One region of the Megasphaera stantonii genome, then DNA from elsewhere that is predicted to be linked to it. Evidence: riboswitches for the same ligand, from Rfam matches in the RefSeq annotation. Region 1 holds a riboswitch; the other holds the start of a gene.
What was found. Region 1 has a riboswitch for FMN ahead of ribD (bifunctional diaminohydroxyphosphoribosylaminopyrimidine deaminase/5-amino-6-(5-phosphoribosylamino)uracil reductase RibD). Riboswitches for the same ligand answer to the same signal wherever they lie in the genome.
Positions count from the first base shown of each region.

Region 2: it holds a riboswitch for FMN, as region 1 does, so the genes downstream of both, DKB62_RS09435 (bifunctional 3,4-dihydroxy-2-butanone-4-phosphate synthase/GTP cyclohydrolase II) here and ribD (bifunctional diaminohydroxyphosphoribosylaminopyrimidine deaminase/5-amino-6-(5-phosphoribosylamino)uracil reductase RibD) in region 1, are expected to answer to the same signal.

Region 1 is NZ_CP029462.1:90,917-96,765, reverse strand. Features, by position in the region: gene hslO (Hsp33 family molecular chaperone HslO) at 1-184, opposite strand, end outside; gene DKB62_RS00445 (DUF6173 family protein) at 374-808, shown strand; gene ribH (6,7-dimethyl-8-ribityllumazine synthase) at 876-1,340, opposite strand; gene DKB62_RS00435 (riboflavin synthase) at 1,373-2,014, opposite strand; gene ribD (bifunctional diaminohydroxyphosphoribosylaminopyrimidine deaminase/5-amino-6-(5-phosphoribosylamino)uracil reductase RibD) at 1,995-3,131, opposite strand; FMN riboswitch at 3,231-3,367, opposite strand; gene rpe (ribulose-phosphate 3-epimerase) at 3,425-4,069, opposite strand; gene rsgA (ribosome small subunit-dependent GTPase A) at 4,072-4,929, opposite strand; gene pknB (Stk1 family PASTA domain-containing Ser/Thr kinase) at 4,943-5,849, opposite strand, start outside.
Region 2 is NZ_CP029462.1:2,019,807-2,025,655, reverse strand. Features, by position in the region: gene DKB62_RS09455 (Ppx/GppA phosphatase family protein) at 1-194, opposite strand, end outside; gene DKB62_RS09450 (S1 domain-containing RNA-binding protein) at 308-742, opposite strand; gene DKB62_RS09445 (FtsB family cell division protein) at 866-1,192, opposite strand; gene DKB62_RS09440 (FAD-binding oxidoreductase) at 1,357-2,760, shown strand; FMN riboswitch at 2,835-2,966, shown strand; gene DKB62_RS09435 (bifunctional 3,4-dihydroxy-2-butanone-4-phosphate synthase/GTP cyclohydrolase II) at 3,064-4,281, shown strand; gene DKB62_RS09430 (Crp/Fnr family transcriptional regulator) at 4,361-4,948, opposite strand; gene DKB62_RS09425 (ATP-binding protein) at 5,156-5,849, shown strand, end outside.

The DNA of each region.
Region 1 (5,849 bases):
CATGATTTTTATAGTCTCCGGCCAGGAGGAGCGCTCCCGTCATGGCCCGGCCCAAGGCGGCGCAGGCCACAGGCGACAAATGATGCCGCTGCCGCGCCGTTTCGGTTATGCGGCGCGTCTGGGCGATAGAAACGCGAATTAACTCGTCTGATGTATAATGGACGATCTGGTCTTCAATATGCATCCTGTTCTGATATCCTTTCTACATAAAATCTGAATCTAATTATACTACACCTGCGAGTATTTTTCACTACTAATTTGGCAGGTCGGAAAAACTGTACTGCCCGCTGCCGGACTCTTTCGCCGTGCCGGCAGGATTTCTCCCTTCCGCATGGAATTATGTATATAAGAAACGGAAAAAGGGGGCATTACTATGGCAGACGAAAAGAAGGAATATACGGCGGCAGACGGCCGGGATCTCCTGATCATTCCGCCGTCGGCGCCGCTGGATACGGCGGAAGACGAAGATCCGGAAACGCCCTACCTGGCTTCGGATATGTACCGGCGCATCGTCGCGCTCATCAACAATTTTGAATCGGACATGCCCGACGACATGCAGGCCGGCGGCCGCCTCGTATCGGCCGGCAACATTACCTTCAGCATTCAGGACGTAGGCTTTTGGGACCCGAACATGATCGTCTTCTATGGCGAACTATCTGACGGCTCTCACGTCGAATTGGTTCAGCACTTATCTCAGCTGAACCTGCTTCTCGTCGCCGTCAATCGGACCGACGATACGGACAAGCCGCGGCGGATCATCGGCTTTACGACGAAAGACGAGCCCGATACGGAGCCTGCGGCAGAATAACTGCATACAGCGTATAAAAGAGGCTGGTGCGCGAAGAAATTCTTCGGCATCAGCCTCTTGCGTTTTCTTACAGTTCTTTTATGAGGTTGACCATTTCGATAGCCGCTGTCGCTACGTCGAAGCCCTTGTTGCCCGCTTTCGTGCCGGCCCGTTCGATAGCCTGTTCGATATTTTCCGTCGTAATGACGCCGAACATGATAGGCACGCCCGTCTTCAGGGACGCCTGAGCAATGCCCTTGGCTGCTTCATTGCAGACCAGGTCGTAGTGGCTCGTCGCGCCGCGGATAACTGCGCCGAGGCAGATGACGGCGTCGTATTTGCCCGATTCGGCCATTTTCTGGGCGATGAGGGGAATTTCAAAGGAGCCGGGAACCCAGGCCGTCGTGATGTCGTCGTCGCTTACGCCGTGACGATGGAGGGCGTCGTATGCGCCGCCGAGGAGCTTGCTGCAGATAAATTCGTTGAAACGCGCTACGACGATACCAAACTTAGAACCAGAACCAATTAATTGACCTTCTTTAATGTGTGCCATAGTAGAACACTCTCCTATTCTGAAATAGTATTTTAAAATCCATTTTCCAACAGCGTTTCCATTGTGATGCCGGAACGTTTGCCCGTATGGGCTGTTGTAAAACTATGGACATATTTCCCAATTACGTCGGTTTCCAAATTGACGACGGCGCCGGGATGCTTGTCGATGAGCGTCGTATTGGCCATCGTATGGGGAATGATGGAAACGGAAAATTGGCTGTTGCCTACGGAAACGACGGTCAGGCTGATGCCGTCGATGGCTATAGAGCCTTTTTCGACGATGAACGGCTCCATGTCCTTGGGAATGGAAATCGTAATGACCCGGGCGATGCCGTCGGCGGCGATGCGGGCGATATGGCCGACGCCGTCGATATGGCCGCTGACGATGTGGCCGCCCAGCCTGCCGCCGACCTGCATAGCCCGTTCCAAATTGACCTTCGAGCCGCTCTTGATGTCGCTCAGGGACGAACGGCGCATCGTTTCGTGCATGACGTCGGCCGTGAAGGACGAATCCGTCATGGAGGTCACCGTCAGGCAGACGCCGTTGACGGCGATGCTGTCGCCGAGCTGCGTCCCTTCCAGTACCTTACGGGCCTGAATCGTCAGCTTTATCGAGTCGGGACGGCGGTCCATCTGGCCGACGGTGCCCAATTCCTCAATGATGCCAGTGAACATAAGCTCCCTCCCTGTTCGTATTATACGCTGTAATCAAAATATTGCCGTCGTGCAGCTCGACCGAATCGTAAGACAGGGGCAGGCACTCGTCGAGGGAATCGACGCCATGGCCGCCGACAGACGACAGGGCCTGTTCGCCGCCGATGACTTTGTCGCCGATAAAGGCGTATATCTTATCGACGAGCTTGTGGTCGAAGAAGGTCCCCTGAATTTTGCTGCCCCCTTCGACGAGGATGCTCTGCAGGCCCTGCTTGTACAGTAAGTCCAGAGCGGCCGGCAAATCGATGTGACGATCCTTGTTCAGCGGAGCCAGCAGGACGGTGACGCCCATGTTTTTCAATTCTCTCATCTTTTCTACCGGGCAGAGGGACGTCGTCACGACGATGGTCGGCGACGTCTTATCCGTCAGGACGAGGGAATTGAGAGGAATGTGGCCCTGCGAATCCATGATGATGCGTACCGGCTGGTGAGGCTCGTCATGGGCTTCGCGGCGGATGCGGCAGGTCAGCAGCGGATTGTCGAGCTTGACCGTGTTGATGCCGACGAGGATGCCGTCGTAGATAGAGCGCAGGTAGTGGCCGTAATTGCGGGCCCATTGATTTGTAATCCACTGGGATTTTCCCGTCCGCGAGGCGATGCAGCCGTCGAGGCTCTGCGCTATTTTGACGGCGATAAACGGCTTCTGCACCATCATATTTTTAATGAATACTTCGTTCAGCTGAGCGGCTTCCTTGGAAAGCAGCCCGATTTCGACAGGTATGCCGGCCTGCCGGAGAATGGCCGCTCCCTTTCCCGCTACGAGAGGGTTGGGATCCAGCATGGCGATGACGACCTTGCCGACTCCCTTTTCCACGAGCGTGCGGGCGCAGGGCGGCGTCCGCCCGTAATGCGCGCAGGGTTCCAGCGTAACGTATACCGTCGCGCCCTTCGCCTTGTCGCCGGCTTCGCGCAGGGCCCATACTTCCGCATGGGGCGTGCCGGCCTGGCGATGATAGCCCGTGCCGACGATTTCGCCGTCTTTTACGATGACGCAGCCGACGGCCGGATTCGGCGTTGTATACCCTAAAGCCAGCTTTGCCAGCTCCAGGGCTTTTCTCATATAATCTACCGGTTCCAAATCTGTCATTCCTTTCCTGATAGATTTTATTATAAAAAATAAAAAGGCTACGGGTATGGAAACCCAATAGCCTTTTGCGCACAACAAAAATAAACGAAATGTCGTCTTTTCCCATCCAGACTATACTGTCGGTACCGAAATCGCATCGGTTCAGCCCCGCTTACGCCAGGCTAGCGGACTATACCGCCGGTCAGGAATTGAAAGCTGCCCTTTCTCACCTTGCCCCAAAGACTATTATTCATATCCACCTATGATTTTAGCACATAAGGGATAGAAATACAAGTACAGACTTCTTACCGCAGCGCGGCGATGGCTGCAGCCCGGTCTGCCGCTCCAAATACGGCGCTGCCGGCGACGAGGAAGGTAGCGCCGGCTTCCTTGACGGACTGTACTGTATCGGCGTTGACGCCGCCGTCTACTTCTACGACGGCTTCCGTGTTGCCGACGGAATCGAGCAGCGCCCTGGCTTCGCGGATTTTATCCAGCGAATAGGGAATGAATTTCTGACCGCCGAAGCCGGGATTGACGCTCATGATGAGGATCATATCGAGCTGCGCCGCCACGCAGGATAAAGACGATACAGGCGTAGCCGGATTCAAGGCGACGCCGCACTTCATGCCGGCGCTGCGGATATGCTGCAGCGTGCTGTCCAGGTGAGGACACGCTTCCTGATGGACTGTAACGTACTGCACGCCGGCTTTTGCCAGGCCGTCTACGTATACGTCGGGATGTTCGACCATCAAATGGGCGTCGAAGGGAATGGAAACGTGCTTCCGCAAGGCGGCGATGATCGGCACGCCGAACGTCAGGTTCGGCACGAAATGGCCGTCCATCATGTCGAGATGGATGCAGTCTGCTCCCTTTGATTCTACGTCTTTAATTTCTTCAGCCAGCCGGGAAAAATCGGCGGACAAAATAGAAGGACAAATGTGTATCATACCTATCGGTTCCTTTCGAGAATAGAATTGACGATTTTGCAGTACGTTTCATACCGTTCTTTCTGTATCTTGCCTTCGGCAACGGCATCCTTTACGGGGCAGTCCGGCTCCGACAAGTGGAGGCACGACGAAAAGCGGCAGTGTCCGCCGTAAGGCGTCATGTCGGGAAATAAGGCGAAGACCTCCCCTTTGTCGAGGTGCTCGAATTCCAGCGAGCTGAATCCCGGCGTATCGATGACATACGTATCGCCTTCCAGCTGCATGATTTCCGAATGCCTCGTCGTATGGCGGCCCCGCTTGATTTTTTCGCTGACCGAGCCGACAGACAGGTCCCGCCCTAAAATCTGAGACAGCAGGCTCGACTTCCCGACGCCGGACGGCCCGGCAAATACGGTCATCTTATGAGGAAGCAAAGCCTTGATGGCGTCCAGCCCTTCGCCGGTAACGGCAGACACAAGATAGACATCATAGCCGCAGGTTTCATAAAAGGCTTTATAAGCTTCCGCTGTTTCACGGTCTAAATCGCACTTGTTAAAGCACAGCTTCGGATGAACGCCGCCGTATTCGCAGGTCATGAGCAGCTTGTCGACGAGAAACTGATTGGGGTCCGGCGATTGCGCCGCCATGATGACAAACATCTGATCGATGTTGGCTACGGCCGGGCGGCGGAGGCTGTTCCGCCGCGGCAGCTGCTTTTCGACAACGCCCTTTCCGCCGCCTAATTCCGTAATTTCCAGCTCATCTCCGACGAGTATTTTCGCCTTGACCTTTCCCCGGCGACGGCATTCGACGAGCTGTCCGGCGCCGATATCTACGTAGTAATATCCGTTGTAATTTTTTATAACGCGGCCTGTAGTCATGATCCTCCTTCAATTAAATGTACTGATCCTGTACTAACGAATTGTTGATATATACCTTGACGCGGGTCTTGCCTACGCCGCTGATATTTTTAGTAATGCTGTCGCCGCCGGACTGGTTCTTGTCATAGACGACACGGGTGCCGTTGTCGTCCGTCACGACGATCTGCACGTGCTGACTCGACGCGCCGGAAGGAACGCTGATATTCACCGTGCCGTAATGAGGCGTGCCGGCCGGTTCCTGATTATTGGCGCTGCCGTCGGGAACAGCCGCCGCTGCGCCGTATTCGACAGTCAAATCGACGACGTTGCCGCTGCGCGGACTTTGTTTGACAACCTTAGCCAGGGCGTTGTCCTTGGACGCATCCAGATTGGTCACGTTGCCGACGATATATCCGGCGTTTTCCAAGGTCTTCATGGCCGTATCCAAGGTCATGCCGCTGACGGTCGGCGCATCCTGTCCGTTTTTAGCGTCATTCTTCTTTTCGGCCTTGCGGCAGATAATGACGTCGACCGACGAGCCCTTCGCTACTTTGCGCGGCGAGGCCGGGCTCTGGCTGATGATCTTGCCGTTTTCATATTTTTCGCTTTCGGCGTAATGGACGGAGCCGATGGTCAGGCCGATTTCAGACAGCTTTTTCTTCGCTTCATCCAGCGTCAGGTCCCGCAGGTCGGGCATGAGGACTTCCGAGCCTTGATTGCCCTTGCTGACGGTCAGGTAAATAGTCCGGTTTTCCTTGACGACGGCCCCTCCCGACGGCGTCTGGGTAATGACCTCGCCGACAGGCACTTCATCGCTTTCTATTTCGTTGACCGAAACGTTGAGGTGTTCCTTGGACAGTATTTCCTTGGCGATTTCCACCTGCTTGCCTGTTACGTCGGGAACGGTAATATCCTGAGTGCTCCAGAAATTGCCGAAGGAA
Region 2 (5,849 bases), 720 kb from region 1:
CATCGGGCCATGGCCGCAAGGGAGGCCTCAATCCCTTCCGGCGATAAATGCCTTGTCTCTTCTATCTGATAGCCGAGGCGAGTCGTTTCCAATTCTTTCGCCGAAAACTTCCAGCGATCATCTTCCCAGCGCCCCGTCATCAGGCGCAGGGAATTGGAGCCGATATCGACAACGGCAAATTCCTTATCCTTCATCTGTCATGTACCTCGTTCTAAACTCGGACAGCCCTTTCCAGTCGGTAAAACAAAAAGAGCATTCCAAGACAGGAATACTCTTTATTCGTCCTTATGATTACCGATATACGAAATCAATCGGCACGGCGAGCGCCGCGGCCGCCGCGTTTTGATTCGGTATTGCGTTTCAAATCCATCTGGCGTTCGTCACTTTCCTTCAGGAATTTACTAAGCCGGTCCTCGAAAGACAACGATGTAGAAGAGCGGCGATTCGAGTCAAAATTGTTGTGCTGGCGGAATTCATGTCTTGGACGGAACTCTTTCTTTTCCGGAGCCGGCTGGGTCTGTTTAATAGACAGGCCGATTTTTCCCTTATCGTCGACAGACAAAACTTTGACGTTTACTTTGTCCTGAACTTTCAAGAAATCGTGCACATCTTTTACATACTCATTAGCAACTTCAGAAATGTGGACCAAGCCCACCTTCTTGTCAGGAAGCTCTACAAAAGCGCCAAATTTTGTAATCCCTGTCACGGTGCCTTCCAATACACTGCCTACTTCGATTGTCATGTTACCTTATATTCCTCCTTGTATGCTTCAGCTTTGCTGATAACACGTATAACGCTATTATACTCATAAACGGCGAAAAATTCAATCGCAAAATAATGTAAATTCCTAAGGCGGAACGCCTCGTCAGCGCCTGTAGGGGATTTCTCCCGGCTCGGCCAGTCCGAACTGTTCCCGCGCCTGTTTTTCTACGGCATCGGGGGAAATAAGCTGTTCTTTCCGGTCCTTCAGCCGCTGGTTTTCTTCCGTCAAGGCCTGCTCCTGCTGCAGCGTCCGCTTCATGTCCTCGTGGATCTGCCACATCTGATACATGCGCAGGCACAGGAAGACTCCTCCGACCAGCAGTATGAGAAGGACGATGCCCTTGTACAGCGTCATCCCCTTCTTTTTTTTCGTACGCCGCCGGCGCACCGTCCCGGTACGTCGGAGCCGCCCATCCCGTTTTTCCGTCATGATTCTGCTCCTTTAATATAGGCACTGCAACACGCATGCTATAAGTATACCTTCATTTTCACTTAAGATAAAGTTTTTTCTCGATTTAATACGGCCCACTTTCGCAAACGCCGCTGATATTATATAATAGAACGTAAACTATGAAGAAACAGAGGTCTTTGCTCATGAGATATGAACCGATTACTCCTGAAATTTTAAAAAAACTGCAGGCTGCCGTCGGCCCTAAAAACGTCACGACAGATCCGGATAAAATGCAGCCCTACTCCCACGACGAAGTGACCGACCCGGCGTACCACCACATGCCCGAAGCCGTCGTCTTTGCCGAAACGGCCGAGCAGGTCGCCGCTGTCGTCCAGCTGGCCAACGACTATCATTTTCCCGTCGTGCCCCGCGGGGCCGGTACAGGGCTAGCCTGCGGCGCCGTGCCTATTTACGGCGGCATCGTCCTGTCCCTGGAAAAAATGAACCGCATTCTGGAAATTAACGAAGACGCCTTATACGCCGTCGTAGAACCGGGCGTCCGCACGTCGGACCTGCAGGACGCAGCCGAAGCCAAGGGTCTGTTCTACGCCGGCGACCCCTGCAGCGGCGACTCCTGCTTTATCGGCGGCAATATCGCCACCAACGCCGGCGGCAACCGGGCTGTCAAATACGGTACGACGCGCCATCAGGTATACGACGTGGAAATCGTCAATCCGACGGGCCGCATCGTCCAGCTCGGCGCACGCCTGCAGAAGCAATCGACAGGCTACTGCCTCGAGCAGCTGGTCATCGGCTCGGAAGGCACGCTGGGCATCATCACCAAGGCGACGGTCAAGCTCCTGCCGAAGCCTAAATACGCCCTCGATCTGCTGGCCGTTTTCGATTCGCCGGAACAAGCCATCGGCGCCGTCGGAGCCATTTTAAAGCAAGGCATCGTCCCGACCTGCGTCGAATACATGGACAATATTACGATCCGATCGGTAGAAAAATATCTCCATGAAAAGCTGCAGGGCAGCGATTCGGGCAATTACCTCATCGTCGAAGTCGAAGGCATCCATGACGACGACCTGGACGACAAGGCCGTCGCCTTAGACGAGCTCTGCACGCAACACGGCGCGTCGTCGGTCCTCGTCGCCGACCACAATAAAATCTGGCAGGCCCGCAAGGCCTTTGCCGAGGCAGTCCGCGCCGAAAGTCTCATCGTCAGCAAAGAAGACGTCGTCGTCCCCGTCGACCAGGAACCGCTCCTGCTGGCGGAAATTCTCCGCCTGGCCGGCAAATACGGCCTGATCACCCGCATTGCCAGCCACGCCGGCGACGGCAACATCCATCTCAACATCTTAAAGCCCGACGATACGCCCTACGAAGACTGGGCCCGCCGGGTCGAACAAAACCAGCAGGAGCTGTACGCCTTCATCTACGCCCACGGCGGCCGCTTATCGGGCGAGCACGGCATCGGCTTTAAGCGGAAGCATTTGATGGAAGAATTTACCAATCCCGACGAGCTGGCCATGATGAAAGCTATCAAAAAAGCCCTGGACCCCAACAATATCCTCAATCCGGGCAAAATATTCGACATAGAATAGGCCTGTCCCAGCCCGGCCGGCCGCGGCGGCTCTTGCCAAGGATAGCCATTCTGTGTATAATGATTCATGTAGTCATATATCTTCAGGGCAGGGTGAAATTCCCGATCGGCGGTATAGTCCGCGAACGCTACGGCGTAGGAGCCATGTGCTCGTGATTTGGTGCGATTCCAAAACCGACAGTATAGTCTGGATGGAAGAAGATACGATGGAGCTGCCTCCGCGCAGCTTGTGTTGTGTTGACCAAAAAGCCCTGACGCTGCTGGACAGACCGTCAGGGCTTTATCATATTCAGGAGGTTTTATTGTGGCAAAGGAAAACAGAAAATTCAATACCGTAGAAGAAGCAATCGAAGAATTGCAAGCCGGGCATATCATCATCGTCACCGACGACCCGGATAGAGAAAATGAAGGCGACTTTATCTGCGCCGCCCAGTACTGCACGACAGAAAACATGAACTTTATGGCAACGCACGGCAAGGGCCTCATCTGCATGCCCATGAGCATTGAATACGCCCGCAAGCTCGGCTTGCCGCCGATGGTAAGCGACAATATGGACAATCACGAAACGGCCTTCACCGTCTCCATCGACCACGTCGATACGACGACGGGCATTTCCGCCGTAGAACGGGCGCTGACGGCCCGCAAATGCACGGAAGAAACGGCCCGTCCCGAAGACTTCCGCCGTCCCGGCCATAACTTCCCCTTAATCGCCAAGCGCGGCGGAGTCCTGGCCCGCAACGGCCATACGGAAGCGACGGTCGACCTCATGCGCCTCGCCGGCCTGAAGCAAGTCGGCTTGTGCTGCGAAATCATGGCCGACGACGGCACGATGATGCAGACGCCGCAGCTATGGGAATTGGCCGACAAGTACAATTTAAAATTCATCACCATTCACGACCTGCAGAACTACTGCCGCCGTCACGACAAGCACGTCGTCCGCGAAGCCGTCGCTAAGATGCCGACGAAATTCGGCGAATTCAAAATTTACGGCTACGTCAACGACCTGACGGGCGAACACCACGTCGCCCTCGTCAAAGGCGACATCGGCGACGGTAAAAACCTGCTCTGCCGCGTCCACTCCGAATGCCTGACCGGCGACGTATTCGGCTCGTGCCGCTGCGACTGCGGCGAACAGCTGGCCGCTGCCATGACCCAGATCAACGCCGAAGGCCGGGGCATTCTCCTCTACATGCGCCAGGAAGGCCGGGGCATCGGCCTCATCAACAAGCTGAAGGCCTACGTCCTCCAGGAACAGGGCTATGACACCGTAGAAGCCAATGAAAAGCTGGGCTTTGCGCCAGACCTGCGCGAATATTGGATTGGCGCTCAGATTCTGCAGGATTTAGGAGCCAAAGAACTGCGCCTGCTGACGAACAACCCGGAAAAAATCTACGGCCTCGAAGGCTTCGGCGTAGAAATCGTAGAACGCGTGCCGATTGAAATGAAACCCCAGGAATTCGACGAATTCTATTTGGAAACGAAAAAGCATAAGATGGGACATATTCTTCCCCACCTGCGCTGATACAGCGTAATTATCTAAGAAAAAGAGCAGCATGCAGATTCTGAATAACCATCGGAATTCTGCTGCTGCTCTTTTTGGCTTATACCTGCGGTTCTTTCAAAATAAATTTATCTTTGTAATAGTCAATCAGCCCATCTTTTTTCATCCGGCTCAGCTCTGCCGACATGGCGCTCCGGTCGACAGAGAGAAAATCGGCCAGCTGCTGCCGGTTAAAGGGCAGCGTAAACGACGAAGATTCCTGCCGCAGCGCTTCTTCCGACAAATAGAACATGAGCTTCTGCCGCGTCGACCGTTGTGACATATACCGTATTTTCTGCGTAAGCTGCATATTGCGCCGTGCCATGATAGCCAGAAGATTCAAAGCCACACGTTCCTGCGCTTTCGTTAAAACCTGGCCTGCATGAATAATGCTGTTTACGTTGATGAACATAACTTCCGTATCGTCTAAGGCAACAACATCTACTGTCGACTTTACATCAGAAAGACACGCAAAGGCTTCGCCAAATAAACTGCCGGGGCGAACTTGGGATAAGATGTTGCGGTTGCCCCAGTAATCTTCCTGCAGGATGTGCACCGTGCCGGATAAGACAATGCCGATTTGCTCAATTGTATCTCCTGCATAGAAAATAAAATTCCCTTTTTTGTATTTCTTTTTATATATGTCCATCGCATCCAGTAGTTTGCCAATATCTTCTGTCCCGATGTGAGCAAACAACTCAGAATGTTGAATGACTGGTAAAAAATATTGCAATTTCATTCACCTCGTTGCAAAAACAACAGATTTTTCCTGCCCTGTATAGTATACTTTCACCATAAGGCAGCACACTACATGCCCATGCTATTTACGTATATAAAACCACTGGAGGAATACATTATGATTAGAAGAATTATTCAAATTGATGAAGAAAAATGCAATGGCTGCGGTGCCTGCGCAGCAGCCTGCCACGAAGGGGCCATCGCCATGGTAGACGGAAAAGCACGCCTCATGCGCGACGATTACTGTGACGGACTAGGCGACTGCCTGCCCCACTGCCCGACGAACGCCATTACCTTTGTAGAGCGCGAAGCCGCTCCCTATGACGAAGCCGCCGTAAAGGCTAATATGAAAGCCAATGGTCTGAAACATACTGGCGGATGTCCCGGCAGCCAGTCCCGCGTACTTTCTCACGGCTGCCCCGGACAGGCAGCCATGTCTCTTCAGACGACTGCCGCCGAACTTCCCAACACGCCGGCAGTCGCACAATCGCAGCTGCGCCAATGGCCCGTACAAATCAAACTCGTACCGATCAAAGCAGACTATTTCGACGGAGCCCATCTGCTCATCGCAGCGGACTGCACGGCCTATGCTTACGCCCGGTTCCATGAAGATTTCATTCGCAATAAAATTACGATTGTCGGCTGCCCTAAGCTGGACAGTATTGACTATTCCGAAAAATTGACTGAAATCATCAAACAAAATGATATCAAAGATGTCACCATTGTCCGCATGGAGGTTCCCTGCTGCGGCGGCTTGGAAATGGCTGCCAAAAAAGCACTCCAGCAAAGCGGAAAATTCATTCCCTGGCAGG